One region of the Bacillus sp. K7 genome, then DNA from elsewhere that is predicted to be linked to it. Evidence: a T-box and tRNA genes for the amino acid it is inferred to sense, from the RefSeq annotation. Region 1 holds a T-box; the other holds one or more tRNA genes.
The links. A T-box is a leader RNA that pairs with one kind of tRNA and senses whether it is charged. The one in region 1 lies ahead of serS (serine--tRNA ligase), so its partner is inferred to be a tRNA-Ser.
Positions count from the first base shown of each region.

Region 2: it encodes a tRNA-Ser, which carries the amino acid that the T-box ahead of serS (serine--tRNA ligase) is inferred to sense. The anticodon was not compared.

Region 1 is NZ_CP096406.1:15,270-21,039, forward strand. It holds gene guaB (IMP dehydrogenase) at 1-1,346, shown strand, start outside; gene dacA (D-alanyl-D-alanine carboxypeptidase) at 1,500-2,831, shown strand; gene pdxS (pyridoxal 5'-phosphate synthase lyase subunit PdxS) at 3,028-3,912, shown strand; gene pdxT (pyridoxal 5'-phosphate synthase glutaminase subunit PdxT) at 3,934-4,524, shown strand; T-box leader at 4,577-4,789, shown strand; gene serS (serine--tRNA ligase) at 4,844-5,770, shown strand, end outside.
Region 2 is NZ_CP096406.1:523,956-533,429, forward strand. It holds gene rsbRA (RsbT co-antagonist protein RsbRA) at 1-181, shown strand, start outside; gene rsbS (RsbT antagonist protein RsbS) at 186-551, shown strand; gene rsbT (serine/threonine-protein kinase RsbT) at 555-956, shown strand; gene rsbU (phosphoserine phosphatase RsbU) at 968-1,975, shown strand; gene rsbV (anti-sigma factor antagonist RsbV) at 2,037-2,366, shown strand; gene rsbW (anti-sigma B factor RsbW) at 2,363-2,845, shown strand; gene sigB (RNA polymerase sigma factor SigB) at 2,811-3,599, shown strand; gene rsbX (phosphoserine phosphatase RsbX) at 3,599-4,198, shown strand; gene M1D98_RS02690 (Tex family protein) at 4,370-6,529, shown strand; gene cmpA (cortex morphogenetic protein CmpA) at 6,539-6,652, opposite strand; gene M1D98_RS02700 (SprT family protein) at 6,756-7,208, shown strand; tRNA gene M1D98_RS02705 (tRNA-Asn) at 7,331-7,405, shown strand; tRNA gene M1D98_RS02710 (tRNA-Ser) at 7,410-7,500, shown strand; tRNA gene M1D98_RS02715 (tRNA-Glu) at 7,529-7,600, shown strand; tRNA gene M1D98_RS02720 (tRNA-Gln) at 7,613-7,687, shown strand; tRNA gene M1D98_RS02725 (tRNA-Lys) at 7,715-7,790, shown strand; tRNA gene M1D98_RS02730 (tRNA-Leu) at 7,802-7,883, shown strand; tRNA gene M1D98_RS02735 (tRNA-Leu) at 7,967-8,050, shown strand; partial or broken gene M1D98_RS02740 (hypothetical protein) at 8,206-8,322, shown strand; partial or broken gene M1D98_RS02745 (endopeptidase) at 8,322-8,477, shown strand; gene M1D98_RS02750 (hypothetical protein) at 8,696-8,869, opposite strand; gene M1D98_RS02755 (hypothetical protein) at 8,927-9,474, shown strand, end outside.

The DNA.
Region 1 (5,770 bases):
AGCTGAATATTCCTGTCATCAGCGCAGGTATGGACACTGTAACAGAATCAGCAATGGCGATTGCAATGGCTAGACAGGGCGGCTTGGGCATCATTCATAAAAACATGTCCATTGAACAACAGGCTGAACAAGTTGATAAAGTTAAGCGTTCTGAGCGCGGCGTTATCACAAATCCCTTCTTTTTAACTCCTGATCACCAAGTATATGATGCGGAGCATTTGATGGGGAAATACAGAATTTCCGGTGTTCCGATTGTAAATAACGAAGAAGATCAAAAGCTCGTCGGAATTATTACAAACCGTGATCTTCGTTTTATTTCTGACTACTCTATGAAAATCAGCGATGTCATGACGAAAGAAGAACTCGTCACTGCACCTGTAGGAACGACTTTGGATGAGGCTGAAAAGATTTTGCAGAAACATAAAATTGAAAAGCTTCCTCTCGTTGATGACCAGAATAAATTAAAAGGTCTTATCACAATTAAAGACATTGAAAAAGTTATTGAGTTCCCGAACTCATCTAAAGACGTTCACGGCCGTCTGATCGTTGGTGCAGCAGTTGGCGTAACTGGCGATACAATGACTCGTGTCAAAAAGCTTGTCGAAGCCAATGTTGATGTCATTGTTATCGACACAGCTCACGGACACTCTCAAGGGGTAGTAAACACAGTAACAAAAATTCGTGAAACGTATCCTGAATTAAATATTATTGCTGGAAACGTGGCAACAGCTGAAGCGACAAGAGCTCTTATCGAAGCTGGAGTAGACGTTGTCAAAGTTGGAATCGGACCTGGTTCAATTTGTACTACACGCGTGGTGGCGGGTGTCGGTGTTCCGCAAATTACAGCGATTTATGATTGTGCGACTGAAGCAAGAAAACACGGCAAGACAATCATTGCAGACGGCGGAATTAAATTCTCTGGCGATATCACGAAAGCATTGGCAGCCGGCGGACATGCTGTTATGCTCGGCAGCTTGCTTGCAGGCACGTCAGAAAGTCCTGGGGAAACTGAAATCTACCAAGGCAGAAGATTTAAAGTTTACCGCGGTATGGGATCAGTTGCTGCAATGGAAAAAGGAAGTAAAGACCGTTACTTCCAAGAAGAAAACAAAAAATTTGTTCCTGAAGGAATTGAAGGACGCACACCTTACAAAGGACCAGTTGAAGAAACTGTTTATCAGCTAGTCGGCGGTCTTCGTTCCGGTATGGGATATTGCGGATCCAAAGATCTTCTAGCTTTAAGAGAAGAAGCTCAGTTCATTCGCATGACTGGCGCAGGACTTCGTGAAAGCCATCCGCACGATGTGCAGATTACAAAAGAATCACCGAACTATACAATTTCATAATAAAATGTTACAAATTAAAAACATTTGACAGGGTCTCTGACTCTGTCTATTTTTTTAATCCTGATTATGATAAAATTTATACTGTTGTGCTTTAAAAATGTCCTTTAACGGCTTAATTATAGATGAAGAAAATGAAATACGGAGGTCATACGATTGAACATCATGAAATGTAAACGGATATTGATGTCATTGGTTATATTAACACTATTTGTGACTTGCCTGGCTCCGATGTCAAAAGCAAATGCAGCCAGCGATCCAATTGATATCAATGCATCAGCTGCTATTATGATCGAAGCTTCTTCAGGTAAAATTCTGTACAGTAAAAATGCAGATGAAAGATTGCCAATTGCAAGTATGACAAAAATGATGACAGAGTATCTGTTATTAGAAGCAATTGACCAAGGAAAAGTAAAATGGGACCAAACCTATACGCCTGATGATTATGTGTATGAGATTTCCCAAGATAACAGCTTATCAAACGTTCCTCTTCGTAAGGACGGGAAGTACACAGTAAAAGAACTTTATCAAGCTACAGCAATTTATTCTGCAAATGCCGCTGCTATCGGGATTGCAGAAATCGTTGCGGGTTCTGAAACTGAGTTTGTTAAAAGAATGAATGCAAAAGCGAAAGAACTTGGCTTAACAGATTACAAATTTGTTAACGCAACAGGTCTTGAAAACAAAGATCTTCACGGGCATCAGCCTGAGGGGACAAGCGCAGATGAAGAAAGTGAAGTTTCTGCTAAGGATATGGCGATTCTTGCAGATCATTTGATTACTGACTACCCTGAGGTTTTGGAGACTTCCAGTATCGCCAAAACGAAGTTCAGAGAGGGCACTGATGATGAAATGGACATGCCCAACTGGAACTTCATGCTGAAAGGGCTCGTCAGCGAGTATAAAAAAGCGACTGTGGATGGATTGAAAACAGGTTCTACAGACTCTGCGGGTTCATGCTTCACAGGAACAGCTGAACTCAACGGAATGCGCGTCATTACTGTTGTGTTGAACGCAAAGGGCAACCTTCACACAGGCCGTTTCGATGAGACGAAAAAAATGTTCGATTATGCTTTCGACAATTTCTCCATGAAAGAAATTTACGCTGAAGGCGATCAAGTAAAAGGCCACAAAACGATTTCAGTTGATAAGGGTAAAGAGAAAGAAGTAGGCATTGTGACAAACAAAGCATTCTCTCTTCCTGTCAAGAATGGTGAAGAAAAGAATTACAAGGCGAAGGTCACATTAAATAAAGATACGCTAACCGCTCCTGTGAAAAAAGGAACGAAGGTTGGGAAACTGACTGCTGAATATACAGGTGATGAAAAGGATTACGGATTCCTTAACGGCAATCTGGCTGGTGTAGACCTTGTTACAAAAGAAAAAGTAGAAAAAGCAAACTGGTTTGTTCTGACAATGCGCAGTATCGGCGGATTTTTCGCTGGCATTTGGGGAAGTATTGTTGATACGGTAACCGGCTGGTTTTAATCAATTGAAAGAGCTCTGATTTGTATTAGGGCTCTTTCGCTTAATATACTGAAAAAACCCAATTTTTAATAAAAAATGATTTTCAAAGCGCTAAAAACCGAATAAAATGATATATATCCATATGAATTATTGGATTTCTAGGATACAATAAGGACTAGAAATCATATAACTATACCTTGATTAGGGGGACCAAGAAATGGCTCAAACAGGTACTGAACGTGTAAAACGCGGAATGGCAGAAATGCAAAAGGGCGGCGTCATCATGGACGTCATCAATGCGGAACAAGCGAAAATTGCTGAAGAAGCTGGAGCTGTCGCTGTAATGGCGCTGGAGCGTGTACCAGCTGATATTCGCGCGGCTGGAGGAGTTGCCCGTATGGCTGACCCTACAATCGTGGAAGAAGTAATGAATGCAGTATCTATCCCGGTAATGGCAAAAGCGCGTATCGGACATATTGTTGAAGCGCGTGTGCTGGAAGCTATGGGTGTTGACTATATTGATGAAAGTGAAGTTCTGACTCCGGCTGACGAAGAATTTCATTTAAATAAAAATGAATACACAGTTCCTTTCGTCTGCGGCTGCCGTGATCTTGGTGAAGCAACGCGCCGTATCGCTGAAGGTGCTTCTATGCTTCGTACGAAAGGTGAGCCTGGAACAGGGAACATCGTTGAAGCTGTTCGCCATATGCGCAAAGTAAACGCTCAAGTTCGCAAAGTCGTTGCGATGAGTGAAGATGAACTCATGACAGAAGCGAAAAACTTAGGCGCTCCTTACGAGCTTCTCCTTCAAATTAAAAAAGACGGCAAGCTTCCTGTCGTGAACTTTGCGGCCGGCGGCGTAGCAACTCCTGCTGATGCTGCTCTCATGATGCAGCTTGGTGCTGACGGAGTATTTGTTGGCTCTGGTATTTTTAAATCAGACAACCCTGCTAAATTTGCGAAAGCAATTGTCGAAGCAACAACTCACTACACTGATTACAAATTGATTGCTGAGCTTTCTAAAGAGCTTGGTACTGCAATGAAAGGGATTGAAATCTCAAACTTACTTCCAGAACAGCGTATGCAAGAACGCGGCTGGTAGGAATATAGGAGCGCTGCTGACATGTTAACAATAGGAGTACTAGGACTTCAAGGAGCAGTTAGAGAGCATATCCGTGCAATTGAAGCATGCGGCGTGGCTGGTCTTGTCGTTAAACGTCCGGAGCAGCTGAATGAAGTTGACGGGCTGATTTTGCCTGGTGGAGAAAGCACAACGATGCGCCGTTTGATTGATACGTATCAATTCATGGAGCCTCTTCGTAAATTTGCTGCTCAGGGAAAACCAATGTTTGGAACATGCGCTGGATTAATTATATTAGCAAAAGAAATTGCTGGTTCAGATAATCCTCATTTAGGTCTGCTGAATGTGGTTGTTGAACGCAATTCATTTGGCCGGCAGGTTGACAGTTTTGAAGCTGATTTAACAATCAAGGGGCTGGACAAGCCTTTTACTGGGGTATTCATCCGTGCGCCGCATATTTTAGAAGCTGGTGAAAATGTCGAAGTTCTTTCGGAGCATAATGGCCGTATTGTAGCTGCTAAACAGGATCAATTCTTGGGCTGCTCGTTCCATCCGGAGCTGACAGAAGATCACCGAGTGACACAGCTGTTTGTTCAAATGGTTGAGGAATACAAGCAGAAAGCACTTGTATAAAACAGTTGAAAGCTGTGGAAACTTATAGTACATTATAAGCACAAATAAAGATCGAAAAGCGTTGATTGGAACTAGTAAGAAGCCCCTCTTTCTAAGAGAGCCGATGGTTGGTGCGAATCGGTGAAAGATGCTGTCTGAATCCATCCTTGAGCGAAATGCTGAAATAAGTAGGCATTTACGGGATAACCGTTATGTGTGAAAGTGGAAAACGAGTCTCTGGCTTGTTTTCAATCAGGGTGGCAACGCGAGAGCTCTCGTCCCTTTATGGGGATGAGGGCTCTTTTTATTTTCGACTCATTTTATAAAAGGAGTGTTTCGCATGCTTGATACAAAGATGCTAAGAGCAAATTTTCAAGACATTAAAGCCAAGCTTGTACACAAAGGCGAAGACTTAACTGATTTTGATAAGTTTGAGGCGCTGGACGATAGAAGACGAGAGCTTATCGGTAAAGTTGAAGAGTTAAAAGGAAAACGGAATGAAGTATCTCAGCAGGTTGCTGTACTGAAACGTGAGAAAAAAGACGCGGATCACATCATTAAAGAAATGCGTGAAGTCGGCGAGGACATTAAACAACTTGATGAAGAGTTAAGAACAGTGGAATCGGAGCTTGATCATATCCTTCTTTCTATCCCAAACATTCCGCATGAGTCTGTCCCTGTCGGTGAAACAGAAGACGACAATATAGAAGTTCGTCAATGGGGCGAAAAGCCTTCTTTTGCTTACGAGCCGAAGCCGCACTGGGATATCGCAGACGAGCTGGGGATTCTTGACTTTGAACGTGCAGCAAAAGTAACAGGAAGCCGTTTCGTCTTCTATAAAGGGTTAGGTGCCCGTCTGGAGCGTGCACTGTATAACTTTATGCTTGATCTGCATGTAGATGAGTATAACTATACTGAAGTAATCCCGCCTTATATGGTGAACCGCGCAAGCATGACGGGAACGGGTCAGCTTCCTAAATTCGAAGAGGATGCGTTTAAAATCAGAGAAGAAGATTACTTCTTAATTCCGACAGCGGAAGTACCGATTACAAACATGCATCGTGATGAAATCCTTTCAGGTGACAGCCTGCCTATTAACTATGCGGCATTCAGTGCCTGCTTCCGTTCTGAAGCGGGTTCAGCGGGGCGTGATACACGCGGATTAATCCGTCAGCACCAATTTAATAAAGTTGAGCTTGTGAAGTTTGTGAAGCCTGAAGATTCTTATGATGAATTAGAGAAGCTCACAAACCAAGCAGAACGAGTA
Region 2 (9,474 bases), 510 kb from region 1:
TGAAGCGGTAAGGCTTGTCGGTGCGAAATGCCTGCTCGCCGGCATCCGTCCGGAAATTGCTCAGACCATCGTCAACCTGGGCATTGATTTATCCCAAGTTATTACTAAGAATACCCTGCAAAAAGGAATTCAAACAGCATTGGAAATGACGGATCGAAAAATCGTTTCATTGGGGGAATAATATTTTGAGACATCCGAAAATCCCGATCTTGAAACTGTATAATTGCTTATTAGTGTCCATTCAATGGGAACTGGATGACCAAACCGCATTAACCTTTCAAGAAGATTTGTTAAATAAAATATACGAAACAGGTGCCAACGGGGTCGTAATTGACCTGACATCTGTGGACATGATTGATTCATTTATCGCCAAAGTGCTGGGCGACGTCATCACAATGTCTAAGCTAATGGGGGCCAAAGTTGTTTTGACCGGCATTCAGCCCGCTGTGGCAGTGACGCTGATTGAACTTGGAATCGCGCTAGAGGAAATCGAAACAGCGCTCGATTTAGAGCAGGGGCTTGAGACATTGAAGCGGGAATTGGGGGAATAGCGTATGAACGACCAATCCTGTGTGAAAATCATGACAGAATGGGATATCGTGGCCGCCAGACAACTGGGACGAAACGTTGCAAAAGAACTGGGTTTCGGCACGGTAGACCAGGCTAGAATTACAACGGCTATTTCAGAATTAGCCAGGAATATTTATTTATATGCCGGCAAAGGCCAGATTGGCATTGAACAGGTCGCTGAGAGAGGAAAAAAGGGCCTGAAAATCATAGCGGAAGACCAAGGGCCGGGAATTCCTGATATCCGTAAAGTCATGGAAGACGGATTCTCAACGTCTGGCGGACTCGGAGCGGGACTTCCAGGTGTCAAAAGGCTGATGGATGAATTCAGTTTAAATTCCGTATCGGGGGAAGGAACAGAGATACAAGCCATTAAATGGCTTCGGTAGGAGGTAAGAAAGTGGATTTTAGGGAGGTTATTGAGCAGCGGTATCACCAGCTGCTTAGTCGATATATAGCCGAATTAACAGAAACATCTTTATATCAAGCCCAAAAATTCAGCCGAAAAACAATCGAGCATCAAATTCCTCCGGAAGAAATCATCAGCATTCACCGAAAAGTGCTGAAGGAGCTGTATCCGAAACTCCCGGAAGATGTTTTTCATTCGCTGGATTTTTTAATAGAAGTCATGATTGGATATGGAATGGCTTATCAGGAGCATCAAACCCTCAGAGGGATACAGCAAGAAATCAAATCGGAAATTGAAATCGCCGCAAATGTTCAGCAAACGCTGCTCGGGACAAAGATTCCGCAGGAAGAAGCGCTGGATATCGGCGCCATCAGTGTGCCTGCTAAACAGATGAGCGGTGATTACTACCACTTTGTCAAAGACCAGGAATCCATTAATATCGCAATCGCGGACGTGATCGGAAAAGGCATTCCGGCGGCTCTTTGTATGTCGATGATTAAATATGCGATGGATTCTTTGCCGGAAACGGGCGTACACCCTTCTCAGGTGCTGAAAAATTTGAATCGGGTTGTTGAACAAAACGTTGATGCCAGTATGTTTATTACGATGTTTTATGCAAATTACAATATGGACAAGCATCATTTTACATATGCTTCAGCGGGGCATGAACCGGGATTCTATTATTCTCAAAAAGACAACACGTTTTACGATTTAGAGGCCAAAGGGCTCGTTCTCGGCATCTCGCAGGATTATGATTACAAGCAATTCGATCAGCATCTTGATAAGGGCGATATGATTGTCTTATTTTCTGACGGCGTCACAGAATGCAGAACGGAAAACGGTTTCTTGGAGCGTCCTGATCTGCAGAAGCTCATTGAGGAACATATGTGTTCCTCCGCGCAGGATATGGTCAAAAACATTTATGACCGCCTCCTCAAATTGCAGGATTTTCAGCTGCACGATGATTTTACGTTAATTGTTTTGAGAAGAAAGGTTTAGCTTCGGCCAGCCGTGGGTATAAAACAATTAGTGAATTGAAGGATAATTTGAGGTGATACGAATGAATATAAATGTTGATGTGAAGCAAAACGAGAATGATATACAAGTAAACATTGCGGGAGAAATTGATGTATACTCAGCTCCAGTGCTCAGAGAGAAGCTCGTTCCTCTGGCAGAACAAGGCGCTGACTTAAGAATTTGCCTGAAAAATGTCAGCTACATGGACAGTACCGGACTCGGCGTCTTTGTAGGCATCTTTAAAACAGTGAAAAAACAAGGCGGGTCGCTGAAACTTGAAAATCTTTCTGACCGGCTGATCCGTCTGTTTGAGATTACAGGCCTGAAGGACATTATTGATATTTCTGCAAAGTCAGAAGGTGGAGTGCAATGAAGAATAACGCTGATTACATCGAAATGAAAGTGCCGGCCCAGCCTGAATATGTAGGAATTATAAGGCTGACGCTGTCAGGCGTCGCGAGCAGAATGGGCTATACGTACGATGAAATTGAAGATTTGAAAATCGCAGTCAGTGAAGCGTGTACGAATGCGGTGCAGCATGCTTACAAAGAAGACAAAAATGGGGAAGTGTCAATACGATTCGGTGTGTTCGAAGACCGTTTAGAGGTCATTGTCGCGGATGAAGGAGACAGCTTTGATTTCGATCAAAAGCAGCAGGATCTAGGGCCGTACACACCTTCGCATACAGTTGATCAATTATCAGAAGGAGGGCTCGGTCTATATTTAATGGAAACGCTTATGGATGAAGTCAGAGTGCAAAACCACTCCGGCGTCACCGTAGCGATGACAAAGTATTTAAATGGGGAGCGAGTTGATCATGACACAACCATCAAAAACTACGAAACTAACTAAAGATGAAGTCGATCGGCTCATAAGCGAATACCAAACAAATCAAGATGAACAGGCGCAAGAAACGCTTGTGCGGGTCTATACAAATCTAGTTGATATGCTTGCGAAAAAATATTCAAAAGGCAAAATCTTCCATGAGGATCTTCGCCAGGTCGGCATGATCGGGCTGCTGGGTGCGATTAAGCGATACGATCCGGTGGTCGGCAAATCGTTTGAAGCTTTTGCGATTCCGACAATCATCGGTGAGATTAAACGGTTCCTCAGAGATAAGACGTGGAGCGTTCACGTGCCGAGACGAATCAAAGAACTGGGCCCAAGAATCAAAATGGCGGTGGATCAGCTGACGACTGAAACACAAAGGTCGCCGAAAGTAGAAGAGATTGCCGAATTTCTCGATGTTACAGAAGAAGAGGTTCTGGAAACAATGGAAATGGGCAAAAGCTATCAAGCCTTGTCCGTTGACCACAGCATTGAAGCGGATGCGGATGGAAGCACGGTCACAATTCTTGATATTGTCGGCTCACAGGAGGATGGATATGAGCGGGTCAACCAGCAAATGATGCTGCAAAGCGTGCTTCATGTCCTTTCAGACCGTGAAAAACAAATCATAGACCTTACGTATATTCAAAACAAAAGCCAAAAAGAAACTGGGGACATTCTCGGTATATCTCAAATGCACGTCTCGCGTCTGCAGCGCAAAGCTGTGAAGAAGCTCAGAGAGGCCTTGACTGAAGATCCCTCGATGGAGTTAATGTAATGATCCAGGTTGAAGAAAACGAGCATATTCAAACTCTTGTATACCAACTGAATAAAGAAGGAAAATCGATTTGCGGCGACAGCTTTTATATGAAAGCTGATGATAAGGAGTTAATTTGTGCGGTAGCAGACGGGCTTGGAAGCGGATCGCTTGCCAATGAATCTTCTGCAGCCATCAAAGACTTAGTGGAAAACTATGCGAATGAAGACGTACAAAGCATTATCGAACGCTGTAATCAGGCGATGAAACACAAAAGAGGCGCAACAGCTTCTATCCTGAAAATCAATTTTGAACAAAGGCAGTTTACGTACTGCTCCGTCGGAAACGTACGTTTTATTCTGCATTCCCCGTCTGGTGACAGCTTTTATCCTCTGCCGATTTCAGGCTATTTATCAGGCAAGCCGCAAAAATACAAAACGCATACCGCCACCTATGAAAAGGGTTCAAAGTTCATTATACATACAGATGGACTCAACGTACCCGATATCCGCTCCCATTTGAAAAAAGGCCAATCGGTAGAAGACATATCGAATTCGCTGAAAATGTATACAACATCAAGAAAAGATGATCTGACCTATATTCTGGGACAGCTGTCCTAGGGAAATCTGAAAAAAGAAGCTGGGCATCCGGCTTCTTTTTTTGTGCGGGCAATCAAACGGATAGTTTGAAATAGGGGGAAAGATATCGGCCAGCGGGCTGTTTTTTTTATGTGTTTTTTTCGGTTTTTGATACACTAGAGAAAGAACGACAAAATTGGAGGCTTTGGTTACATGGAAACGTCAGCCCTTTTAAAACAGCAAATTGCGAAAGAAATCGGTTTATCACAAAAACACGTTGAGAGTGTCATCCGCCTGCTTGAGGACGGCAACACAGTCCCGTTTATCGCTCGGTACCGAAAAGAGCAGACGGGTTCAATGGATGAGGTTCAGATTCAGACGATTTCTGAACGCTGGCAATACATACAACATTTGAATCAGCGAAAAGAAGAAGTCATCAGGCTCATTGCAGAGCAGGATAAACTGACAGATGACGTCAAGCGAAAAATTGAGCAATCGGTGAAGCTTCAGGAAGTGGAAGACCTGTACCGCCCGTATAAACAAAAACGCAAAACAAAAGCGACAGTCGCAAAAAGCAAAGGCCTCGAGCCGCTTGCCGACTATATCCTGACACTTCCGCAGGATGACCGTCTGGCAGAAACCGCAGACCAATACATCAGCGAAGAAAAAGAAGTGTTTACACGGGAAGAAGCGATAGAAGGCGCCAAGCACATTATTGCCGAACAAATCTCAGACGAGCCGAGTTTCAGAAAGTGGATTCGCCAGGAAACCTTTAAAAAAGGAACCATTAAGTCTGCAGCAGGAAAGTCGGCAGACACTGACGAGAAAAATGTGTATGAAATGTATTACGAGTATGAAGAGCCAATCGCAAAAGTCGTTCCGCACAGGGTGCTGGCGATGAACCGCGGCGAAAAAGAAGACATTTTAAAAGTGTCAATCGAACCGCCGGCGGATCATATTAAGGCTTACTTAGAAAAAGAGATCATCAAAAACCGCTCAACGTCCGTAAAAGAGATTTTGCAGGCGGCGATTGAAGACAGCTATAAAAGGCTGATCCAGCCGGCAATCGAACGTGAAATCAGGAAAGAGCTGTCAGAAAAAGCGGATGAACAGGCGATTCATATTTTCTCTGAAAACTTGAGAAAGCTTCTGCTTCAGCCGCCGATGAAAGGCAAAACCGTTCTCGGTGTTGATCCAGCCTTCCGAACCGGCTGTAAGCTCGCTGTCTCAGATGAGACCGGAAAAGTCATGAAAATTGATGTCATCTATCCGCACGCGCCAGTCAACAAAACAAAAGAAGCCCATGAGAAAGTGAAAGCGATTCTCGAGCAGCATCAAGTCGAGATGGTGGCGATCGGAAACGGCACGGCATCGAGAGAAACTGAGCAATTCATCGTCAATGTACTGAAGGACATGCCGCGGAACATTTATTACGTGATCGTCAATGAAGCGGGAGCAAGCGTATATTCGGCTTCTGAGCTTGCAAGAGAAGAATTCCCTGAGCTTCAGGTTGAAGAGCGCAGTGCCGTATCTATTGCGCGAAGACTGCAAGACCCGCTCGCAGAACTCGTCAAGATCGATCCCAAGTCTGTCGGTGTCGGACAGTATCAGCATGATGTCAGCCAAAAACGCTTAAATGAATCTCTGCGGTTCGTTGTGGAAACCGTCGTAAACCAAGTGGGAGTAAACGTCAACACAGCGTCCGCCGCGCTGCTTCAATATGTAGCCGGATTGTCAAAATCTGTCGCAGGCAACGTTGTCAAAAAACGTGAGGAAATCGGCAAGTTTTCGAACCGAAAAGAATTGAAGGACATCCCGCGACTCGGTGCGAAAACCTATGAACAATGCATCGGTTTCTTAAGAGTGCAGGAAGGGACAGAACCTTTAGACAGAACAGGCATCCACCCGGAAAGCTATAAAGAAACAAAAGCGCTATTGAAAAAGCTCGGCCTTTCAACAGAGCAAATCGGCACGGCGGAATTGAAGGATAAAATCAATCAGCTGGCGCTTTCTGAAACGGCACAAGAGCTGGGAATCGGAGAAATCACCCTGAAAGATATTTGTGAACAGCTGACAAGGCCGGAACGCGATCCGCGAGATGAGGTGCCTAAGCCTCTGCTGAAAACAGATGTCCTTCAGCTGGAAGATTTGAAAGAGGGTATGGAGCTGCAGGGCACCGTGCGCAATGTAGTGGACTTCGGAGCGTTTGTTGATATCGGAGTCAAACAAGACGGGCTTGTTCATATCTCAAAACTCAGCAATCAATTCGTCAAGCATCCTCTTGATGTCGTATCCGTCGGCGATATTGTGACGGTTTGGGTTGACGGCGTAGATGTACAAAAAGGCAGAGTATCGCTGTCTATGGTAAAATAAAAGCACTGCTTACGAGCAGTGTTTTTTCCTATAGAAATACCAGCATTGATTCAGCAGTTTAATTTGGTAATTATCTTTTTCAAGGAACGCTTTTTGCATCTGTTTTTTAAGCCAATTTGGCATAGGCTCATTCCTCCTCAGCTTTTATCATAAGAGGGACGGTGATTACCATATTGTATGCGAACGGTGAATTGTCCCGTTCAATGTTTTTTAAGTGAGGTGCACCATGGATAACAAAGAGCTTCAAAAGCTGACAGAGGATATTTCTGATACATATTTTAACAAGCCGTTCCGCCATCAGGCACTTTTTAATGACAGGCTGAAAACGACGGGAGGAAGGTACCTGTTAACCTCCCATAACATTGAATTAAACAGGAAATATTTAATTGAACACGGCAGGGAGGAACTGATCGGCATCATCAAGCACGAGCTCTGCCATTATCATCTTCACCTTGAAGGAAAAGGGTACAAGCACAGAGACAGAGATTTTCGAGCGCTGCTGCAGCAGGTCAACGCGCCTAGGTTCTGTACGCCTTTAAAGAAAAAAACAGAAAACAAAAAAACTTACAGGTATATCTGTACGGCGTGCGGCCAACAGTATATAAAGAAGCGTGCCATGAATCCTGACAGATACCGGTGCGGAAAATGCCGCGGAAAAATAAAAAGAATTTTTTCATGAAAAAGGTTGACGGATATGGCAAGCCTATGGTACATTATAAAAGTCGTCACGAGAGATGAACAAAAACATTTACCTCTTGACATTGCATATCAAGGCTGATAGAATAAGTCTTGTCTCATTATTCCACAGTAGCTCAGTGGTAGAGCTATCGGCTGTTAACCGATCGGTCGCAGGTTCGAATCCTGCCTGTGGAGCCATATTGGAGAAGTACTCAAGTGGCTGAAGAGGCGCCCCTGCTAAGGGTGTAGGTCGCGTAAGCGGCGCGAGGGTTCAAATCCCTCCTTCTCCGCCATCAGATTTCGATATAAGTCTCGACCATCGGCCCGTTGGTCAAGCGGTTAAGACACCGCCCTTTCACGGCGGTAACACGGGTTCGAATCCCGTACGGGTCATTCCAATTTCGTTGGGCTATAGCCAAGCGGTAAGGCAACGGACTTTGACTCCGTCATGCGTTGGTTCGAATCCAGCTAGCCCAGCCATTTTTATTTTTTGAAATCGAATAGCAAGAGCCATTAGCTCAGTTGGTAGAGCATCTGACTTTTAATCAGAGGGTCGAAGGTTCGAGTCCTTCATGGCTCACCATTTGTCTTTTTGCGGGTGTGGCGGAATTGGCAGACGCGCTAGACTTAGGATCTAGTGTCTTACGACGTGGGGGTTCGAGTCCCTTCACCCGCACTTTATTTACAAAGTGCACGCAAATCGGTTTTACTAGGTTAAGAGCCTACTAAGCCAGCACAAAAACACAATTTAATGATCATGCGGTCGTGGCGGAATGGCAGACGCGCTAGGTTGAGGGCCTAGTGGGTGAATAACCCGTGGAGGTTCAAGTCCTCTCGGCCGCATCAATGATACCAAGGGTTTTGACGAACTTGGTATTTTTTTGTGTTTATTTTTATATGATCTACTGCCTACAAACTGCCCACTTCATAAAGTAAGTATCTACAACAGACACGGCATCCTTTTATAGTAGTAGTCTTTTTAAACTTTACGTTTTTTTCAAGGCATCGCCAATAACGAACGGAAAATCAGACCATCTGAACCAGTAAAAGTTCACTCAGATGATATCCGTGTTGATAAAAAACAGGATAATGTACCTGCGAATAAGAGTAAATCAATTTTATAGGCGGCAGGGGTGGCGAATTTGAAACGGTTTGCATTGCACCGGAAGTCGAAGGGTTTAGGGCTGTATTTGAAAAGTACGGCCGTCAGGAAGGCGTTTTTGACCAAGTGAATATTATTGTGGCGCTCACCATGCAGAAAAGTGGTGGGCTTTAAAGACCTGGTGTCAAAGAATCCCTCATTTTTTAATTTTCAACTCCGAATGAAACATCTATATATTGCACAAAAAAGCTGTCGAGATTTTTCTCGACAGCCTGAGGAGTAAACCATGTGTTTTACTCCTCTTTTTTTGTTTAGATACAATGTATCTTTTTGTAATTCATCTTTGTAAAATTTAGGATGCTTCTTTCTTTAGATCTTAAAAAGGATTACTTTTCAGAAGAGTTACCAAAAGTAATTCTTAAAACAATGCCCATAATAATAATTGCAATTAGTCCAATAATATTAACTATTGTTGAAATAGATTCATTATCTACAAAAATATTAACAATAAACGAACCTGCAACAATCAATAGTATCAAAAAATATAAACTTTTTTTCACAAACACACTCCTATTGCAAAAAAAAATTCTATAAAAATATTGTAAAGAAGTTTTATCGTGAAGAAAAGCATTAAACAATTGGTCATTGTAATCTGTTTCTCTCTAATTTTTACCACTATAACAATACCAATAGCTAGCGCAAAAGAAAGTTCTGATGATGTTTCTTCTGAGCAAGTTAATGTAGAAGCTCAAATCATGAAAAGAACTCTCGAACCTCTATTAGAATTAATTGATCAAATGCCAGAGGATGTTGCTGAACAAGGAATAAACTCCGGTATTGAATGGTTAAACGTACATAAAGGGAACGAATTTGTAGGTTATGAATTTGTTGCTGATGGAGAAAACCTGACTGCTGTTAAAACCGTCCAAGAAAGTATAGGACCATTTATAGTATTGAGTACATGGAGTTGCATTTCTAGTGCTGCTAAAGCTATAGCAGTAAATGCTATCCCATGGGCAAAGATCTTAAAAGTTAAAAAAGCAGCAAAATTAATGGGCGGACTAAATTCAATGACAAAAACAATTATTACAGCTTATAAACATCAAAGAAACCTAGGACTTTCTAGAACAAATGCTATAAAAAAAGCCGTAAAAGTATCTACTAA